3 regions of the Enterococcus malodoratus genome follow, and region 2 is predicted to be linked to each of the others. Evidence: riboswitches for the same ligand, from Rfam matches in the RefSeq annotation. Region 2 holds a riboswitch; each other region holds the start of a gene.

Region 1 (6,931 bases), on a different contig from region 2:
AAACTCTGCAAAATACCGACGATTACTTACGTGCTGCCTTGAAACTAATGATGAAGAAGTAGGAGGACGGATTAAATGGATGAAGAACGTTTACTTTCACCCGATGTAGATGAGAGTGATAAAAGTTTAGAAAAAACATTACGTCCTCGCTATCTTGCACAATATATCGGACAAGACAAAGTCAAACAGGAATTGACGATCTATATCGAAGCAGCGAAAAATCGGCAGGAAGCTTTGGACCATGTCCTGCTTTATGGACCGCCCGGTTTAGGGAAAACAACGATGGCGATGGTGATCGCGAATGAAATGGATGTTCAAATTCGTTCTACCAGCGGACCGGCCATCGAACGTCCTGGCGATCTAGTCGCGATTTTGAATGAGTTAGAGCCAGGCGATGTTCTATTTATTGATGAGATTCATCGTTTGCCGCGCGTGGCGGAAGAGACCCTGTATTCAGCGATGGAAGATTATTACGTGGATATCATGGTGGGACAAGGACCAACGGCACATCCGGTTCATTTTCCGCTGCCGCCGTTCACGTTGATTGGAGCCACGACGCGAGCTGGGATGCTGTCGGCACCATTACGGGATCGCTTCGGGATTATTTCGCATATGGAATATTATGAAGAGACGGATTTACGAGAGATCGTTTTACGCTCAGCAGATATTTTCCAAACGGAGATCGTGGAGGAGGGCGCTGTCGAGATCGCACGCCGCTCGCGAGGCACACCGCGGATCGCCAATCGCTTGTTGAAACGAATTCGTGATTTCGCTCAAGTTCAGTCAGATGGCGTGATTGATCGGAAAGTCGCAGATCAGGCTTTAGGACTGCTGCAAGTAGACGCAGCGGGATTGGATTATATTGACCAAAAATTATTGAAGACAATGATCGAACTGTATCACGGCGGACCGATCGGCTTAAGTACATTAGCAGTCAACATCGGTGAGGAACGTGAAACCGTAGAAGATATGTACGAACCCTACTTGATCCAAAAAGGTTTTATTAAACGGACACCACGGGGGCGCATGGCGACACCGTTGGCTTATGAACACTTCAACTACCCTTATCAAGCATAGAAGGTGAAAAAATGGCGGAAGGAAAAGCGACCAAAGAAACAATTGTCAAAGCGTTAGTCGCGTTGTGCCAAGAAAAAAATTATGACAAAATCACTGTTCAAGATATCAGTCAAAAGGCCTGCTTGAACCGCCAGACATTTTATTATCACTTTAAGGACAAAAATGATCTGCTCCACTACGCCTATTATCGCCGGGGCCTGCAATATTTGGTTTCAGACGAGCTGGCGTTGACGAATTGGGAAGAATCTGTTCTGAAGATGTTAAAGGAAATGCAGATCTGTCATCAATTCTATTTGAATACGGTGACGGCGATCCCCAAAGTATTAACGAAAGAGTTTAATGAACTGGCGAAACGCCTATTTGTACGCCTATTTGATGAGGTTGATCAAGAAGGTGAGCTCTCGCAAACTGACAAGGAATTTTATGCCCGCTTCTTGGCCCATGGCTGCGGCGGAATTTTGATCGACTGGTTACTAGCCGGAGCGGATCAACCGCCAATTACAATTGCGGCACAATTATTTCGTTTTGCTAAGGACATCGAGTTTTTTGCTTATCGCTTATATGAAAAAGACTGGAACGAGCGTTAAGCTCAGTCCAGTCCATTTACGATATATTTGATTGGTTGTTGATTGATTAAGGCAATCGCATTTTTCACAACGATTGCGGCCATTTGGTCGCGTGCTTCTACACTGGCATTACCGATATGCGGAGTCAAGATGACGTTCGGCAGCTCTTTCAACCCTTCAGTAACCTTGGGTTCGAACTCATAGACGTCCAAAGCGGCACCGGTAAGCTGCTGGTTTTTTAAGGCTTGAAGCAGATCACTCTCATTGATTAGAGGTCCGCGTGCGGCATTGATCAAAAGGGCACTGTCTTTCATTTGTTTAAACGCATCGCTGGTCAATAAATGATGGGTGTCCTCGGTTAACGGCGCGTGCAACGTTAAGATATCTGCTTGTTGGATCACTTCAGCCTGTGAATAATAGGTTGCCTGTAATTTTTCTTCTAGTTCAGAAGTTAATGGGTGACGCTGGTTGTAAATGATCTTCATGCCAAAGGCGTTCATCATTTGCGCCAAGGCTTGACCGATCTTTCCCATGCCGATAATTCCCAAAGTTTTATCTTTCAGTTCATGACCTAAGAAAAATAATGGAGCCCATCCGTCAAAGCCTTTGCCGTGCATCAAATGATCCCCTTCAACGATGCGGCGAGATAAGGCGATGATCAAACCAGCGGTCAATTCCGCTGTCGCATTGGTAGAGACTATGGGTGTATTTGTTACATAGATTTTCCGCTCTTTTGCATAAGCGCTATCGATATTGTTGAAGCCTGCTCCGAAGTTCGCGATCAGTTTCAATTTTGGTGCGGCATCGATGACATCACGATCGACTTGGGTTGAAAGCGGACAAATTAAAACTTCACAATCAGCGACGTTTTCGATCAATTCTTCTTTCGAAATCAACCCGTCGCCTTCATAGACCTTATATTCAAGCGCTGCTTCTTTTAATAATTTTGTGCCAAGCTCAGGCAGTTTGGCGGAAAGATAAATTCTACTCATTTACGATCCCTCGTTTCATTTCGATAAATTGACTATAGCACAGGAGGAATGACATGAAAAAGATTCTATTTGTTTGTATGGGAAATATTTGCCGTTCACCGATGGCCGAAGCGGTTTTTCGGGATGCCTTCCAAAAGCGGCAGGATGATAATTTCCAAGTTGATTCAGCGGCCACGAGTCGTTGGGAGGTTGGAAATCCACCCCATCGCGGAACACAGAAACTGCTATCGCAGCATCACATTTCGACCAAAGGAATGCGTGCCCGGCAAGTGACCACCGAAGATTTTTATAATGCCGATTTTATCATCGGGATGGATCAAGAAAATGTCAGCGATCTTCAAGCGATAGCCCCAGATGGCACTGAGAACAAAATCTATTTGTACTTAGACCTTGTTCCCGGTCATACGGGAGAAAGCATCCCTGATCCATGGTATACCGGTAATTTTGAAGAAACCTACGATTTAATTCAAAAAGGTTTAAACGAATGGTTAACTTTTCTGGAAAAGGACTAGATTCCTTGTTTTTTCCCAGAAATTTAAGTAAAATCAAACTACGCAACCATGCTCTTGATAGGAGGAAGCTGAATGACTAAAAACGAGAAGCCTAAAAAGAATTTAATTAAGCTGTTTTCGAATTCATCGTATCGTTTCATCTCGGATTTTTTGAATGATTCTGCTGAAAAACGTGCCCAAGAGCAAGCTAACGAGAACATTTTTCTCAAACTGAAGATGGCGGCTCTGCAAAATAGTTTAGTAGTCATTCAAGTGCAAGACGAAAAAGATGAAGAAAAATTTCAAACGATCTCAGGGTGGCTGCCTAAAGTAGTGACCAATGATTCTATCGTTATTCGGACCCAAGAGAATCAACTGGTCATGTTGACAATTGATCGGATCAAAAAGGTGACGACCTTATCGCCAAGCGGTGATCAGGAAAGTATCTCACGATAAAAGTACTTTATACATTTACGAGTGATCAGACATCTGGTATACTCTGAATGTACTAAAAATAGAATAATACTTTCGCAAAGGGGAGCCCTCGGGCTGAGATTGAGATTACTCTAAACCCTAGTACCTGTTTCGGTTATTCGAGCGTAGGAATTGTGATGAAGTAATGATAGTTACTTCTCCTTTGTGGACTGTATGTTCAAAAGGAGGAGTTTTTTTATGAGTAAAACCAACAAAACAAGAATCATGATCGAAGGGACAATCGTGGCAGCATTGGCTTTCATGCTTTCATTGATCCCAACAACGATCGGCAGCAGCTTTACGGTATCATTAGGAATGATCCCGATGGTCCTATTCGCATTGCGGCGTGGAGTAAAACCAGCGTTGCTATCGGCCTTTATCTGGGGAATCTTGCATTTTCCAGCGGGGGATGTTTATTTTTTGAGTGTCATTCAAGTATTAATTGAATACCCGATCGCATTTACCTTTGCTGGATTTGCCGGAGTATATGCCAAAAAAGTTCAGCAAGCAATACTTGCCGACGACATGCAGGCCGCACGAAAAAATATCGTCTATGGGACCTTCGTTGGAACGGGCGCCAAATTCTTTTGGCATTTTATCGCCGGTGTCGTTTTTTGGGGCAGTTATGCATTGTGGGGCATGAATCCTTGGATCTTTTCATTTGTGATGAACGGTGCCAGCGGTTTGGCAACAGCAATTGTGACAGCGATTGTCGCCGTATTGGTAGCTGAAAAGGTACCACAATTGTATTTGCCGAAGGACGGTAATCTAATTCAAAAACGAAGTCACCAATAAAGAAAAAGCATTTGTCCCAAACGGGACAAATGCTTTTTTTAACGGAATGAGAAGACAGGGTCATCATTCTCCACATCCAAAGACCAAAGCTGTTTGGATGTGTCGTAAGTGATCTCTGCGATCTGTTGTTCCTTCTTATAGTTTTTCGGACTGCGCCGCCATCCCTTTTCATCCGATAAAAAGATGGGGATGTGGTAGATTTTATTTTTTAGTTCAGACTGGTCGAGGCAAAAGATTGCACCCTCTTGCAAGATCGGATATAATTCCTTCAACAGTTCGCCGTCAAGCGGTGCAACGGAAGAACCTTTACGGAAAAACGAGCGGCGATCATTGACTTTTTCCAGAACGATGCGAGTCAACTTGCTGGCAAGGATGCGGTAAAATTCATCCAAGTAGCGATAATAAACACGCATAGTTTCATTGCCTAAATTGAAATATACAAAGTTGTTTTGTAATTTATAGAAAAAGGGAGAATGCAGATGCGTCCGCATATGCCCAAAATAAAGCAATTCTGATATTTCTAATGGTGTTAACTCTTTCAACATCGCGAGATCATTAAAGTCGATCCACTTCGTTCCTTTTGACTGAGTGAAGACTTTGTTGTTAAAAAATTGTTGGACTTGTTCAGGACTATTTACGACCTTTAAGCCGGTATGCGGTTCATATTCTCCAGCTTCTGCGACAGGGTCTAGCAATAACAAATGTTTAGGGTGATGGACAATTCCGTCAACAAAATCGTTGGGTGAAAAACCTTTTGAGAGTACCGCATTACTTGTGGAATCGATATATGCAAATAACGTATCTGGCACAAATTTTCACCCTTTCTAATAGTCGTCACAATCATTTTAACTCAATAATAAAAAAAAAGCTCGTATCTTTTATTTTAAAATTAGATTACAAATGCCTTAAAAACTGCAACATTGAAGGCCCTTTTTAACATTTAAAATCATTTTAATAAATAACGACTTCTTAATGCATTTATTTCTTTTTTTAATTTTTTTCTATTAAGTGAATGTAGTGTCACTTAATAGAAAAGAGTATGATATGATTGATGCGAGAGCGCAGGAGGTTTGGGATGAAGAAAAAAAGAAATTGGCTGATAAATATTTTTCTTTTCTTATTACTATTAGTAGGGTTAGCTTTGATTTTTAACAATCAAATCAAATATTTTTTGATGCAGTATAATGGTGATCGTTATGCCGTCGCGAAAATGGATCGCACGGAGATCGATAAAAATCTGCAAAAAGACGCATCTTTTGATTTTGATGCGGTACAGCCGGCTAGTACGGAAGCAGTTTTACAAGCACAGTTAGACAATAAACGCTTACCTGTGATTGGCGGGATCGCGATTCCGTCTGTAGAAGTAAATTTACCGATTTTTAAAGGACTATCTAATGAGGTTCTTCTATATGGTGCGGGCACTTTGGCGCCAGATCAAAAAATGGGTGAAGGCAATTATGCTCTGGCAAGTCATCGTGCCGATCGTCCAGGACTTTTGTTTACTCCGCTTGAAGGGGTAAAAGAAGGTGATTTGATCTATCTGACCGATCTGCATAATATCTATACGTACAAAACAACGCTAAAGGTTCGGGTTCAACCGACAGAAGTGAAGTATTTAGATGTCCATCCGGACAAACAGCAAGTCACTCTGATCACTTGCGGCGAGATCGAAGGTGTGACGCGGATCATCGTGCAAGGGGATTTAGTTGCTATGACCTCTGTCAACAACGCGACAGACACGATGCGCAAGGCTTTTGAAATGGAACAGCGAACATATTAATTTTAGCGGTGACAGAGGCGAGTCATTTCTGCCCTGCTTTTACTCAAAAAACTTCAAGGCCTGCCTTGGAGTTTTTTGTTGCGGGAAAATTTCTGCTATACTGGAACAAACATGCTGAATTTATTTGATAGAGGACAAATCAAGGGAGGAAGCGATGGAGTTAAAAAGAATTTTTGTCTCGGATTTGCTGGCGTCTTGGAAAAAATTTCAACAGACACAGTTGCTGTTTCCTTTCTATCCATCTCATGGACAGGCTCGCTCAGAGTTTTTAGCGGCGGTTAAGCGTGGAGAAGGATTTTGGCTGCAACGTAAATCCCAATGGCTGTTAGTAGATAAAATAGATAAGGATAATACATGGCAAATTAATAATTTGCTGATCTCACTGAATCTTGGCTGGCAGACAGCCTTTTTATTGTTAGAAAATGCTGCTCGTCAAAAATTCAAACGAGCATTATATTTGAAACTTGAGGCTAATTTGATTTTGCAGCAATGGTTAATTGACCAAGGTTATCAACTCTTAGATGGACTTTGGCAAAAAGAATTGGTTTACCACACAGGTTTGGTCTTAGGCGGCGGCGGTGCCCGAGGTGCTTATCAAATTGGTGTTTGGAAGGCTTTATTGGAGAAAAACATTCAATTCGAGGTGATCACAGGAACCTCGGTTGGCGGGTTAAATGGTGCGTTGATCGCACAAGGTGATTACAATCAAGCCTTGGCATTGTGGGAAGAAATCGAGACCGATAAAGTCTTGGATAT
Region 2 (6,931 bases):
ACCTCAGCAGACGCTTTGGCATCACTGATCTGAAGTTTTTCTCTTTCTTCCATCGCACGTAAATAATCTTCTAACAGTTGAACAAAGGCCGTTGGAATTTTGTCCACATAAGGCATTGTTTCCTGATAAATATCCTGTGCGCGAAGCCCTAATGAGAATCGAACAATTTCTGGTGTTACCTGTTCAAAATAGTCCGCCATAATTACACGCAGATCCTTCGCTAAATCCCATTGAAACTGGTCAGAAATACCACTGCTTGCTGAAGGAATCCAATCTGCTTCTCGTAATGTCGCCAGCAATAATTCTTTTTTACTGCCAAATTGGCGAAACAGCGTGGCTTCATTGACATTAGCTTCTTTTGCGATATCCTTCGTCGTCATATCGCTGTAGCCTTTTTCCACGATCAGTTTCTTTGTCGCGGCCATAATATTGGTCCGAGTATTTTTCATACAACTATTTTACTCCTTTGTAAGACTAGAAATTGCCACACTCCCGCCGCGAATTACTTCAAATTCCTTTGAGACAAACTCGTGAATACAGTCGATCAACTCATTATTTTCTTTCTCACTAACGATACTCTCAATCAGGAGTTCCTCGTCAGATTGATCAATCATCGAAAAGCTGCGATCTTTTTGTATTAAAGCCAGTTTCTTTTTTATTTTTTCGGAATAATTAAGCTTTAGATACATGACTTCTTTGGCATGAATCGGGATAGTTGTATAATCGATCACCTGAATCACTTCAATCATATTACGAAGCTGGTGTTTAACCTGTTCAAAGGTTCGATCATCGCTGTAGAGACTAATCGTCATGCGCGAGGTATCCGCAGATTCTGTTTCTCCGACAGTTAAACTATTTAAATTATACAATTTTCCTGAAAATAATCCAGAAACCCTTGCCAATACCCCTATTTCATTTTCAACATACACACTCAACCATCTCTGTTCAGTTTTACTCATAAATAATCATTTCCTTTAAACTTTGACCCGGTGCAACAATCGGCAGAACTTTTTGCTCTGTCTCCAGCATGAATTCCAAAACCACTGTTTTTTCTTTGACCGCTTTCGCTTGATTGAAGGCTCCATCAATTTCTTCTATTCTGGTTATTCTATGACCTTCAGCGCCATAACTGTGGGCTAACGCAACGAAATCAGGAACATACTGTGACGTCTCCTTTTTTAGCATGGTATAAGAATAGCGTTTATCATAGAACATCTCTTGCCATTGTCTGACATTGCCCAAGCAGCCATTGTTGAAAATACAAACAATGATTGGAATTTTTTCCAGCATTGTCGTGGCAAGTTCTTGCAGATTCATTTGAAATCCGCCATCGCCAGTGATCGTTAGAACATCCATTCCTGGATTTCCTAATTTTGCTCCGATGGAAGCGGGAAAACCGAATCCCATTGTCCCTAACCCGCCTGAAGTCAATAATTGTCTATCTTTAGTCACTTCAAGAAATTGCGTCGTCCAAAGTTGATTCTGCCCTACATCGGTTACAACGATGGCGTTTGTAAAATGTTGATTGATTTTCTTGATAATGATTTCTGGTGTCAATCCTTTTTCTTTCATGTGAACTGGAACGGATCCGTCCATTTTTTTTACTTCTTGCAGCCAGCAATTGTGATCCTTAACATTCAGCGATTCGGTGATCTTTGGTAAAACAGTTTTTATATTGCCGACCATTCTGATAGAAGCATCCACGTTTTTGTCTATGATCGCAGGATCAATATCCAGATGAATCAGCTTAGCTGAACGACAGAAGTTCGCTGGATTTCCTGTCACACGGTCGTTCAAACGCGTGCCAAGAGCAAAGAGGACATCACTATTTATGATTGCTTGATTTGCGGCATAGCTTCCATGAATTCCTACGTTGCCAATGTAACTTGGATGGTTACTAGGCAGCGCACCTTTTCCCATGATCGTAGTAACAACGGGGATTCCGCTTTTTTCAACAAAATCCATTAATTCTTTGTGGGCCTTTCCACGATGCACACCGCCTCCAACGAGTAGGACTGGCTTTTTTGCATTGTTTAATAGTTCAACAACAGATTTGATTTCACTGGTCGGGATTTCCTGTATTTTCTGACCGCCGCGAATCGTGACCTTTTCTGGATATTCTTCTGAACCAAGCTCTTGTTGAACGTTTTTAGGGATATCTACCACAACGACTCCCGGTTTTCCTGATTGTGCGATCACAAAGGCCTTTTTCAGAATTGTGCCCAGTTCCACTCTTTTTTTGACAGTAACCGCATATTTGGCAATTGATCGGCTGATTCCAACCATATCGACCTCTTGAAAAGCGTCCTTCCCAATCAGATGTGTCGAAACCTGTCCGGTAATACAAACCAAAGGTGAAGAATCATACCCGGCTGTCGCAATTCCTGTGATTAAGTTAGTCGCCCCCGGTCCACTTGTGACCATACAAACGCCGACTTTTCCTGTTGAACGGGCATAACCATCAGCGGCATGGATCAGTCCCTGCTCATGCCTTGGCAATACTACTCGAAATTCTTCCCGCTGATAAAGTGCATCAAACAAATCAATCGCCTGTCCGCCTGGATATGCGAAACAAACTTCAACCTTCTCATTTACTAATGCCTTAACAACCAATTCAGCTCCCGAAATCATTTTACACGCCTCCTAATTAATGCAAGTGATTACTTGCATTCTATCATAGAACCGTCATTCTCTGTCAATTACTTTTTATAAAAAGAAAAAAGACCGTTCCTATTCGAACGATCTTTTTCGATCTACCATTTTTCTAACTTCGCAGCCATTTCCCAAAATGCGTATTCCATTTTACTGCTGATCACAAAAGCGTCGATCATTTTTTGCTGCTCCTCTTTTGGACTTTCCTCGTATAAACGATCTAAGAGAGCACGTTCCTTTTTGATCCCTTCAGCAGCGTCTTCACCAGCATAGGTTTCGATCCATCGCCGATACAGAGGGTGCGGTGAACCCGACTCAATTAGGCGAACACCAATCTCTTGATAAAGCCACGCACACGGCAGCATTCCCGCAAAAGCCGTATTTGCCGTGCCGTCGATCAGTTGCCGATACATATGAGAAACATAGTGATAAGCCGTTGGCGCAATTGGTGTTTCCTGAATTTCTTTTTCGTCAATCGCTAATTCTGAAAAGAATTCCTCCCGAATGGCCATCTCGCCTAACTTAAGATGTTCCGCATTTTCTCGCAATTGTGCCTGAACCTCTTCGTCCTTCGTCTGTTCTGCGATATAGCTATAAAGCTTGCTAAAATGTTCAAGGTAATAACGATCTTGCAGCAAATAATAGCGGAAAATCTCCGGTGCTAAATCTCCCGTCGCTAGTGATTGAACAAAGGGATGCTCAAAACTCGCCTCCCAATAATATGCCGCTTCTTTTCTTGCCAATTCTGTAAATGTCATGCCTATTCTCCCTTCTTAAAACCTATCAAAAACAAACAACTACTTTTTAATGCAACATAAAAAACCTCCTTGATTCTTAGTAGAATGAGCAGGAGGCTCTATGCCTAAAATAGACAGACAATAAGAAAACCCGGCCACAAATAAGCGGTCGGGTACAAATTTCTTAACATTACACATTCCCTGCGCCAGTCCTAACTGTTTCAGGTTCAATGGGTATAATCTCAGCTTCAAAAGCACCCCTAGTGTCATTCAATTGATAAAAGTATAGCATACCTATTTATAAAAAACGACTGCTATTTAACCGGTCGCGGATTATTCATCAAATATTCTTGATTCTTTTACGATTGTTTTACTAGGAGTCACAGTTGCTTCTGCGATTGTTTTGCCTGTATTTTTAAGATACGCTTTTACCAAATGATAGCCGATCGTATAGCCGGCATTTCTTGAAAGACCGACTGGTTGATATCCCTGCTCCTTCGCGACTTCATCGCCATACATATAAGCCGATACCTGATCAAATCCTCTGGCCTCACGCCCATTTTTCATTACTTCGATCGTATATGCCAGTTCTTCCGCATCGTATTCCTGCACCCACGGCCCGCGCTGATCAACTCCATATAAATCTTCCGCAAAAACTTCGGCTAACCCTTCAATAACTAAATAATCCTCCACGCTGACATCTCCATGATTGAAGGGTTCATAGGTAAAACGAACATTATGATTGAACTCATGAGCCAAGGCTGATTTCAATCTTGTTTGATTAAAGTCATTCGGGACGACTAGCAGCATAATATATCCCGGTATCCCGCCAAATCCGCTATACCCTTCACTTGCCATCAATACACCGTTTTCCGGATCACCTAATAAAATGTTCACGATAAACTCATCGACTGGAATCTGATAGCCGATCTCACTAAAACGTTGCGCACTTTCTTTGAACACTTGCTGATACTCGGAAAAGATATTGGTTCTTCTTAATGCTTCAATTTTTGTTTCAATCAAATCAATACTTTTGCGCGGTGTCCAAATTCCCATCATTTCTGACGCCATCACCACATCGTATCCCCCTGGTGTTTTCGGAAAAAGCGGTGCATTTAAATACTGCCACATTCCTTCCAGCGGCTGCATCATTTCATAACGAAACACATTCTCGTCGACAGATTCGCGAAGACATTTTTGATAAAACGCCAACGAATCAACGAGCGTTACCTTAAATTCGTTCATAGTCATCTCCCCCTTCTCTTTCATCATAAAGGTTGACGCCGCGTGAAGGTCAAGGAAAAAAGAGAAAAAACGGCTTAATCAAATACCAATATCGCAATCGTATTTGCAAACGTTTTATAATTATGTTAGCATTTATTCAGGAGGGATATTATGGAAAATGAATTGAAGATTGAAGAGATTAAAAAGGGCTATTCAAAAAAAGGCGATTTTCTTTTTCAATGTTTGTATTGCGATCAAACGTTTGATGATCGTTTCGTGTATCCAATCAATGGCTCAAACAGTCAGATGGCACGGGCTGAAGGCGCGATAATCTATCATTTAAAACATGAACATGATGGTTCCTTTAACGCGCTGCTGAACCTCGATAAAAATCAAACGGGTTTAAGCGATACGCAAAAGAACTTTTTGAACTTGTTTTCTAAAGGAATCGATGATCAAGAAATCGCGGAGCAGCTGAACATCACAACTTCCGCTGTAAGAAATCACCGCTTTAAATTTAAGGAGAAGAAGCGTCAGGCAAAAATTCTATTGGCCCTGCTAGAGTCGATCGATGAAAAGGAACAGAGTAATTTTGCCGCGAACTCTTTAATTGATTCCGATGAACGATTTGTATCCACTAAAAAGGAAAGAGAAAAAGTCTTCAATGTTTTTCTTGACGAACAAGGAAGAGCCACACAAATTCCAAAAAAAGAAAAGAAACGGATTATTCTGATTCAAAAATTGGCCGAAAATTTTGTTCCTGAAAGGCACTATACAGAAAAGGAAATCAATGCGATCATTTCTGAAATGTTCACAGATTATGTGACGATCAGACGTTATCTCATCGAATATGGAATCTTGGGTCGAACCGTAGATGGAACGACTTATTGGAAAATATAATAGGATTTTTTAGAAAGGCGGATTAGGAATGGTATTACCGATGAAGATCGATCATATGCAAGTTACAGTGAGAGATATTAATGAAGTTGAGTCATTTTACGATGGGCTGATGGAAGCTTTAGGTTTTGATTTGAAGAAAAAAATCAAGGTTTATTTAGCAGAATTGGATATGAATGTCATCGAATACCTCGACGGCTCCTATGATTTCGGCATCTGTTCCGCGCTGAAACCTTTTGAAAACGACACTGTACATCGAAGAAAACCTGGAGCGATCCATCATATCGCCTTTAGAGCCTCCTCCATAACCGAAGTTGATCGTATCTATCAAAAAGTTCTTGAGCTCGGCGCTGAAATTTTGGATGAACCACAGATTTTCCCTCAGCATGGTCCCAACTACTATGCCGTTTTTTTCAATGATCCAGACGGAATTAAATATGAGATTGTGAATAATGATGATCATTGTTGAACAAAAAAAGTCAGCACTCGCTGACTTTTTTCTATTCACTAAATATTTCTACACTCTCCAACGTTCTCCGCAGATTTATCGCATCCCATGGTAAATGTTCGCCAATACTAAATCCGACAATCTCAGTTTTTTCGGAAACATCCTGAATGATTCGTCCGATTTGATCCAGTGTCATCGTTCCGATCGGCGCTGGGAATTTTTCTAGGTCTAAGTAGGGCTTGCCCGGATTGATCGAACGAAAATCCTGCGGTGATAAAACATCCAAATCAAAATGAATCGCCAACTGTTTGAACTGATTCTGATTGATCCACTCGATAAGTAATTGACTATCTTCAGCAAGTTCGGCCGGTGTTAGATAATTCATTTTTAAATCATCGACTTGATGATCACATGGGCGGAGCTCCTCGTATTTGAGTCCCGCCAGCATAACCTGCTCGACTTTGAATGGATGTTGAACTTTTTCCGCAAACTGCGGTGCTCCATGTCCTAACAAATTTCCTAACACCATCATGTGGCCTCGCGTACTATCCTTGATCGTTGACATATCCGAGTGGGCATCTAGCCAAAGGATACCCAATGATTCAGGATACCTTCCGTGTAAATAATCAAAAGGCGCCTGGGATATGGAGCAATCCCCTCCTAAAGTAATCACTTTCTCTGGTGCCTTTTCTACTAAAATCCGCTCAGCTTCTGCCAATTGTTCTAACAGTCCGCTTTCACCGATCACGCCATTTTCCAGCGGCAATTCTTGCGAAAAATCTTTCTCAACTGCAACTCGAATTGTTTCGGCCTTATTGCTTTGCGGCACGATATGACTCAATAGCTCGGAGCCAAAAACATAGTTTGGATTGTTTCCTCCTTGCCATTGGGGAAATACTAATCTGAGTGTTTTGCTCATAGAACGTTCCTCCTTCATGCTAACTCCATTGGGACATTGAAAAAATTTCAAACC
Region 3 (6,931 bases), on a different contig from region 2:
GTAAAAGTCCAACACTGATAAATTCAGTCGACCCAATCGCAAAGGCGTTGATTGCGAGAGCTAGTAAAGTTAAGTTTGGTGATATTTTCTTTTCCATGTTGTTCCTCCAAAAAAAGTATTTGTAACCTACGAGAAGATACTATATACTGTTGATGACCTTTTGATAAGTACCCACTTTTTTGTACTATAGGTACCTTTTAGTAACTTTTGGATCATATCAATGTTTTTAGGAGGAATTTTTTTGGAGAATCGTGCATATATGATTGGTGTCGAAGCAACAATGGATGTTATCGGCGGAAAATGGAAACCCATTATTCTTTGTAACCTTCGTCATGGACCAATGCGTCCCAGTGATTTGAAACGCGGAATTACAGGGATCAGCCAAAAAATGCTGACACAACAGCTGCGGGAATTAGAAGACGACAATATCATTGATCGCAAAGTCTATCAGCAAGTCCCACCGAAAGTCGAATATTCATTAAGCGACTACGGCCGCAGTCTTTCAGATATTTTAGATAGTCTATGCAGTTGGGGCGAGCAGCATGTCTCCCACTTACAAGAACAGGGACAAGATATTTGTTTGAAAGCAAACTAAAAAGAAGTTGAGACATTGAAGTGCGAATAGTTAGATTTTTGATCTAACTATTCGCACTCGCTTTACATGCCCAACTTCTTTTTTATTTGATCACGATATCATCTGTCATTTTTGCCCAATGATTGGTTGGTCCATGTCCATGACCGACGAAAATTGGTTGGCTGATCGCTGCTTGGATAAATTTCTTTCCAATAATGATCGCCTCTTTTAATTCCACCCCTTTGGCTAATTCAGCCGCTATACACGCCGAAAAAGTATCACCCGTTCCATGTGTATTAGCTGTAACAACTCTTGGAGCACTCATCCAAAAACTTTCTCCCGATGCCAATAAGACAAAGTCCGCTGCCTCTTCGTTTTGGCTATGTCCGCCTTTAACGACGACATTTTTTGTTCCTAAGACCTGTAATTTTTTGGCTGCATCAATCATTTCCTGGTCTGTAACGATCCGCTGCCCAATGATCACTTCTGCCTCTGGCAAATTCGGTGTAACGATCGTGGCTAACGGTAATAATTGTTCATTGATGGTTTTCACGGCATCACTTTGCAGCAAGTGATGGCCGCCCTTTGCCACCATTACTGGGTCAACAACTAGCGGGCCAAAGTCGACTTCTTTTAGCTTCTTAACCACTGTTTCTACCCGTTCCACGTCTGCCAGCATCCCTGTCTTTGCAGCTCCAATCGCAAAATCTGCTGCTAATGAATCAAACTGCTCTTCAATAAAGGCACTTGGAATCGCCATGCTATCTTGCACGCCATAGGTATTTTGCGACGTCAGTGCCACGATAATACTCATGCCAAAAGCTTTTCGCGCTTGGAAGGTTTTTAAATCTGCTTGGATTCCTGCTCCGCCGCCGGAATCAGAGCCGGCGATCGTTACGACTTGAGGTGTTGCATTGATCATTTTTGTTCCTCCAATACTTCTTCGATTTTTTGTTTTAAATGGCGAACCTTTTCCCCGACATCCTTCGCCCGCATGATCTCACTAACGATCGAAACACCTGCGATGCCCGTTCCGCAAAAATCGATCAAATTGTCTTCTTTAATCCCGCCGATCACAACACTTGGAATCCTTACAGCCTCATTGATAGCTTTCAAGGTTTCAATCGAAGTCAATGCAGTATCCTTGGTTTTCGTTGAAAAAATTGCTCCGATACCCAAATAATCTGCACCCGCTTCTTCGGCTTCCAATCCTCGTTCCACGGTCTTTGCTGAAACGCCCAATATTTTTTCTGGGCCGATCATAGCTCGGACGATCTCTACCGGCAGTTCATCATCTCCGATATGGACACCTGCCGCATCAACTGCCAAACAAATATCCACTCGGTCATTGATGATCAATGGTATCTGATACCGATCCGTGATTGCTTTTACCTGTAAAGCCAAATCATAAAATTTTCCTGCCACTAATTCTTTTTCTCGTAATTGAACAAGTGTCACACCATTTTTACAAGCCGCATCAATCACCGATAAAAATTCTGCCTCGTTAAAATCATAACGTCCAGTCACAAGATATAACGTTAAGTCCATTGTTTTTCCCATCCCTTCACCGCAGTCCACCAATTTTTTTCCATCAGAATCGACAGTTGGTTCAACGTTTCCTGACGGAATGCGGCCAAGCCAATCAGGTCTCCTGCTTGCTCTCCGCAAAGATTAAAATAGCTGACCGCCGTAACAGCTGCATCTGCCGCACTCACTCCATTCCCTAACAGAGCCGCGATCAATGCTCCGACGATATCGCCTGTTCCAGTAAAACGATCTAATGCTGGCACCCCGTTCTTCAAACACCAAATACGCTTTTGATCAACGATAATATCTTGACTGCCAGTGGCTAAAAAAATCGTATTTGGATAGGTCGCTGTTAATTTCTGCATTGCTTCTGATAGCTCTTCTATAGCTGTCTCACTTTGATCTAATACACTGCCGTCTACTCCTCGAGCATAGCTCGGCAATCCGCAAAAATTCCGCAACTCAGAAATATTTCCCTTCACCACAGTTGGTCGTTCTGCGACTAGCCAGCGTCCGACCTGATCGCGAACCTGGCTAACACCGTATCCAACGAGATCAATAACTGTAGGCTTTTGTAGTTTTTTGGCTAGTTTACTAGCGGCTACCAAACTTTTTTGCCGTTCTTCCGACAAATGACCAAGATTCAACAGCAAACTGTCTGTCTGCTGAAACAACTCTTTGAACTCTCTTGTATCCGAGGCCATGATCGGCTTTGCGCCTACATACAGCAAGGCATTCGCCAGTGTTTCGCAAGTCACCTCATTCGTTATACAATGAACTAATGGCGCATTCTCTAACGGAAATACTTTTGAAAAATTCGTTTTGATCATCCAAACATCCTCTCACTCAAAAATAAGCGCTGCCAACGTTTAAAAATCGTCGTCTCCTGCAGCTTAACCAACACGACAAAGGCAATTGCCGAACCAATCAAAGCCGCACCGATAAATCTTGGGGTGTAAATCAACCAATACAAATCACTTTGACTCCCGGTGAACCAGACCATCACAGGATACGACAATAGTGAGCCGATAATCCCTGTGCCCACAATTTCACCTATCATCGACCAGACCAGCCTTTTTCCCAAACGATAAAATAGTCCCGCAAAAAATGCCCCAAATACTGCACCGGTTAAAGCTAACGGCGGAATGCCCAACATCGTCATCCGAATCAAAGCACAAACGAATGCCATCGCAGTTCCATAGATTGGCCCCAACAATACTCCAGCGATAATATTCATGACACTGGACATCGGTGCCATCCCTTCGATTCGCATTAGTGGTGACAGAACAACATCCAACGCAACCATTAAAGCCAGTAATGTTAATTTGTGGATTTTATTTTTCTCCACGACAAATACCCTCCCTTTATTAGAGAAATGCGCAACAGACATCCAAAATTAGCTAACGTAAATTTGAATGATCTTTATCCGCATACCTTTTCACTAATCCATGCTGCAAAAATAAATCACTTCGCCATAACCTGATTAAAATGAAATCGGCAAAAAAGAGTGTCTGAAAAGACAGAAAAACCCAACCAAAATAAACTGGTCGGGTACGATTAGTTAACTAGCTACATTTCCCTGCGACAGTCTTAACTGCATCAGGTTCAATGGGTATAATCTCAGCTAAACAGCACCCCAAATGTTTCTCTTCAATTGCTTGGAGTATAACATACTTTTTTTAATTCAACTAGCGTATACGGAGAAAACAAACACGGATTATTTTGCTAGATCACTTCTTTGTGTTAGAAAATTTTCAAACATCCTTTATACTTAGAGAAAATAGAGAGGATGTTTTTATGTCTAAACCAGATTTTTCGGCGATCCATCATATCGCCATCATTGTTTCTGACTATCAAAAAGCGAAGCACTTCTATGTTACTGTACTCGGTTTGCCGATCATTCGCGAAAATTTCCGTCCGGAACGTCAAGACTACAAACTAGATTTACAGTTAAACGATGCGGAACTAGAAATCTTTGCTGTACAAAATCCGCCAAAGCGTCCCAGTTTTCCTGAAGCAGCCGGTTTGCGCCACTTGGCATTTAAAACAGAGGATATCGAAGCCACCATCGCTTATTTAAACAGCCACGGAATCGACTGCGAGCCTTTGAGAACCGATGATTTCACAGGCGAGAGGATGACTTTTTTCTTTGATCCGGATGGTCTTCCGCTAGAATTGCATGAATAATAGCAAAAACATCCCTTTCTAGAGCAAAATCATCTACTCTAGAAAGGGACATTTAACTACTCCTGAAATTTTTATACTTCTTCCACAGGATATTTAATCGCATTTTTCTTTAATTTTTCACTAATGATCTCATCAATATCAAAATCCAAATTATCCGCCATCATATAAGAATAGATCAGTACATCGGCCAATTCTTCTTTTAAACGTTCCGTTTGCGTGCGCGCTTCTTCAGAATCCTTCCACTGGAAAAGTTCTAACAGCTCTGCAGATTCCAAACAAATCGATAAAGCAAGATCTTTTTCGTTATGAAACGGACGCCAGTTTCGTTCATCACGAAATTGATTGATTTTTTCCATGCTAGTCATACGTCAACCTTCTTTCGCTACTATTCTACCATAGAAACAAAGTTGCGATTTTTTTCAAGCTCATTGATCATTTCTTGAATCCAACGTGTACTTTGTCTTGTCAGAAAAGGATCGATTACAACTACTGGATAGTCCACCGGCAGTCCTTCTGCGGAACCCGTCGTAATCAAGCAGTCATAATGCCTCAACTCATTATGTAATTGGAAAGTGCCGCCAGATAATTTTTCAAAATTGACGATCATTAAATTCCCATAGATCGTATCAGAAATTTGCTTTGCTAAAAAGCTTTCTTCTGTTGGTGTTAAATCAGATAACAGCAGAATCTTCAGCAAAGGTTCCTGGCTAGCCAACCATCTCATACTCTGTTCTTCTGTCGTGATCAATAAGTAAGTATAGTTTCGTACAAAGTCTTCTTCCTGATACATTTCGTATTTATCAACAAACCTCTGTACCAAAGCCTTCACTTTTTCCAGCCCGCAGTTATAAACTTTTGAAACCTCGGACAAAAAAACAGTTCGATTACGCCGCAACAAGCACACATAACTCCCTTGTGGATTGTAAAGGTAGAAATCATTTGATAGGACAGTTGCCAAATTGATTTTACTTTGTCTATCCAAATGATAACCCAGCATTTCATTATATTTTTCCACTAGTTCATAATGGCGGGTAAATAATTGCTGGTATTTTTCATTGTCCTTCATTGCAAGTTCCCGATGGGGCGTACTGAATACGATAGAATCAGAAAAGATTAACCATAGACCATCACGTACTATTTCCGGCGTCAAAACAAGGTCTGTCGCCTCTCTGACAGCCTGCTTCAATGCCTTAAAAGATAATTCCATCGGCAATCGAAATCCTGCCGTTCGTAATTCTTGTTTAGGATACCTATGCCCATTTTTAATTCGCCAAATACTAATATAGAAATTGTAGACTAAGCGTTTTTGAAAGATATATTTTTCATGAATCTGATTGATTTTAACCAAATCCTGCACATATCGTTCAATGATGTGATAATGCTTGGCGGGCAATTTAGGCAAGGTACTCTCAAAGGCATTTTGCCGTTCGCTATAAAAGCGAAAATAAAAATTGCGAATCTCTCCCTCGTCACCTTCCACCCGCAACGGACGGTAGCACAACTCCATCCCTGCTTGAGTCAATGTCTTTTCGATTTTCTTTAAATAGCGTTGCGTATTTGATGAACTGAGATACAGCTTTTTAGCCAATGCCGTGATGTTTTCGCATTCCTCATACAATAGTTCTTCAATGATTTGAAATTCAGGATTGGTAGTTAAAATATTGGCATACAGATTTCCCAGACTGACTTTTTTATCAATAACTAAACGATAGAGACCTTTTGTCTTCTTAATTTGAAATTTCGTATGGCCTTCATTAATCAATTCGATATCATTCAATAAAATTGGTAATGAGCAATTCAGTTTGTTCATTAATTGATCGCTCGACCAACCATCACGACGATAATATAGTTGTTCTAATAGCGCTAATCGTCGTTTGTTGCTTGTCCCTAAAACTGCACGAAAGTCCATGACCATTCCCCTCTCAAAAGAACGCCTTCGCTTAAAACTATCTACTCTTTCCCCTTTAACCGACGACACATCCGAAAACAAGTTTTGGTATTATATTAAAGAACGCTGGATCAATGATTAATAACCTCATTCTGTGCTATTTCCTCAACATTAATTCAATTTTTAATTATAAGAAATGCCAAACACTTGTAATCTTTTTTTGTTGTTAACAAATAATAATATAAAAAAATGATAATGGCAATTTTTGTTAAAAACATTCAAAATACACAATTCTAAAATTACTTTTTTTTAATTTAAGGAAAAAAAACGGAAAAAGCTCTTTAAAATCGCAAAAAAGAACAGAATTAAGCGATCTTTTGGCGTATATCCAAAGGAATAGGCCCACCCATTAACAGAATTTATCAAAAATTTGTTTTCACCATTTTCCCAAATTTTTTCAAAAAATGAAAAAACAAGAACTAAATCAGTTCTTGTTTTTCATTTTCTAATTAATTTTCTGTTTGTTGTATATGACCACACTTAATGAATATACCTGTTGATGGCAAGAAACCGCCTTTTGAACTATTGGGTTGTTAATCTCTCGCTCACACCAAAGAGAGCTTTAGCCGCCTCAAATTCTTTATCTTCATCAATGACTGAAAAACGTTGGGTGCTTCAAATAAAAATAAAAACACTCATTATCTTAAATGAGTGTTCGTTATTCTTTCTATTTCGAAAGGAGTCTAATTGACTAG

What was found. Region 2 has a riboswitch for thiamine pyrophosphate ahead of tenA (thiaminase II). Riboswitches for the same ligand answer to the same signal wherever they lie in the genome.
Region 1: another riboswitch for thiamine pyrophosphate. It lies ahead of thiT (energy-coupled thiamine transporter ThiT); the one in region 2 lies ahead of tenA (thiaminase II).
Region 3: another riboswitch for thiamine pyrophosphate. It lies ahead of thiW (energy coupling factor transporter S component ThiW); the one in region 2 lies ahead of tenA (thiaminase II).

The regions. Positions count from the first base shown of each region.
Region 1 is NZ_JAQDPG010000006.1:38,080-45,010, reverse strand. It holds gene ruvA (Holliday junction branch migration protein RuvA) at 1-62, shown strand, start outside; gene ruvB (Holliday junction branch migration DNA helicase RuvB) at 76-1,077, shown strand; gene PGP85_RS10915 (TetR/AcrR family transcriptional regulator C-terminal domain-containing protein) at 1,089-1,664, shown strand; gene PGP85_RS10910 (2-hydroxyacid dehydrogenase family protein) at 1,667-2,635, opposite strand; gene PGP85_RS10905 (low molecular weight protein-tyrosine-phosphatase) at 2,689-3,147, shown strand; gene PGP85_RS10900 (hypothetical protein) at 3,220-3,582, shown strand; TPP riboswitch at 3,651-3,749, shown strand; gene thiT (energy-coupled thiamine transporter ThiT) at 3,799-4,395, shown strand; gene PGP85_RS10890 (hypothetical protein) at 4,434-5,204, opposite strand; gene PGP85_RS10885 (class A sortase) at 5,471-6,175, shown strand; gene PGP85_RS10880 (patatin-like phospholipase family protein) at 6,330-6,931, shown strand, end outside.
Region 2 is NZ_JAQDPG010000002.1:17,582-24,512, reverse strand. It holds gene PGP85_RS03435 (TetR/AcrR family transcriptional regulator) at 1-449, opposite strand, end outside; gene ilvN (acetolactate synthase small subunit) at 459-959, opposite strand; gene ilvB (biosynthetic-type acetolactate synthase large subunit) at 952-2,631, opposite strand; gene tenA (thiaminase II) at 2,754-3,410, opposite strand; TPP riboswitch at 3,570-3,661, opposite strand; gene PGP85_RS03415 (DUF2268 domain-containing protein) at 3,723-4,634, opposite strand; gene PGP85_RS03410 (DUF2087 domain-containing protein) at 4,785-5,513, shown strand; gene PGP85_RS03405 (VOC family protein) at 5,542-5,979, shown strand; gene PGP85_RS03400 (arginase family protein) at 6,011-6,877, opposite strand.
Region 3 is NZ_JAQDPG010000006.1:236,779-243,709, forward strand. It holds gene PGP85_RS11905 (MFS transporter) at 1-97, opposite strand, end outside; gene PGP85_RS11910 (winged helix-turn-helix transcriptional regulator) at 242-595, shown strand; gene thiD (bifunctional hydroxymethylpyrimidine kinase/phosphomethylpyrimidine kinase) at 678-1,496, opposite strand; gene thiE (thiamine phosphate synthase) at 1,493-2,122, opposite strand; gene PGP85_RS11925 (hydroxyethylthiazole kinase) at 2,113-2,931, opposite strand; gene thiW (energy coupling factor transporter S component ThiW) at 2,928-3,449, opposite strand; TPP riboswitch at 3,661-3,750, opposite strand; gene gloA2 (SMU1112c/YaeR family gloxylase I-like metalloprotein) at 3,899-4,288, shown strand; gene PGP85_RS11940 (nucleotide pyrophosphohydrolase) at 4,360-4,653, opposite strand; gene PGP85_RS11945 (helix-turn-helix domain-containing protein) at 4,674-6,197, opposite strand; gene PGP85_RS11950 (ASCH domain-containing protein) at 6,920-6,931, opposite strand, start outside.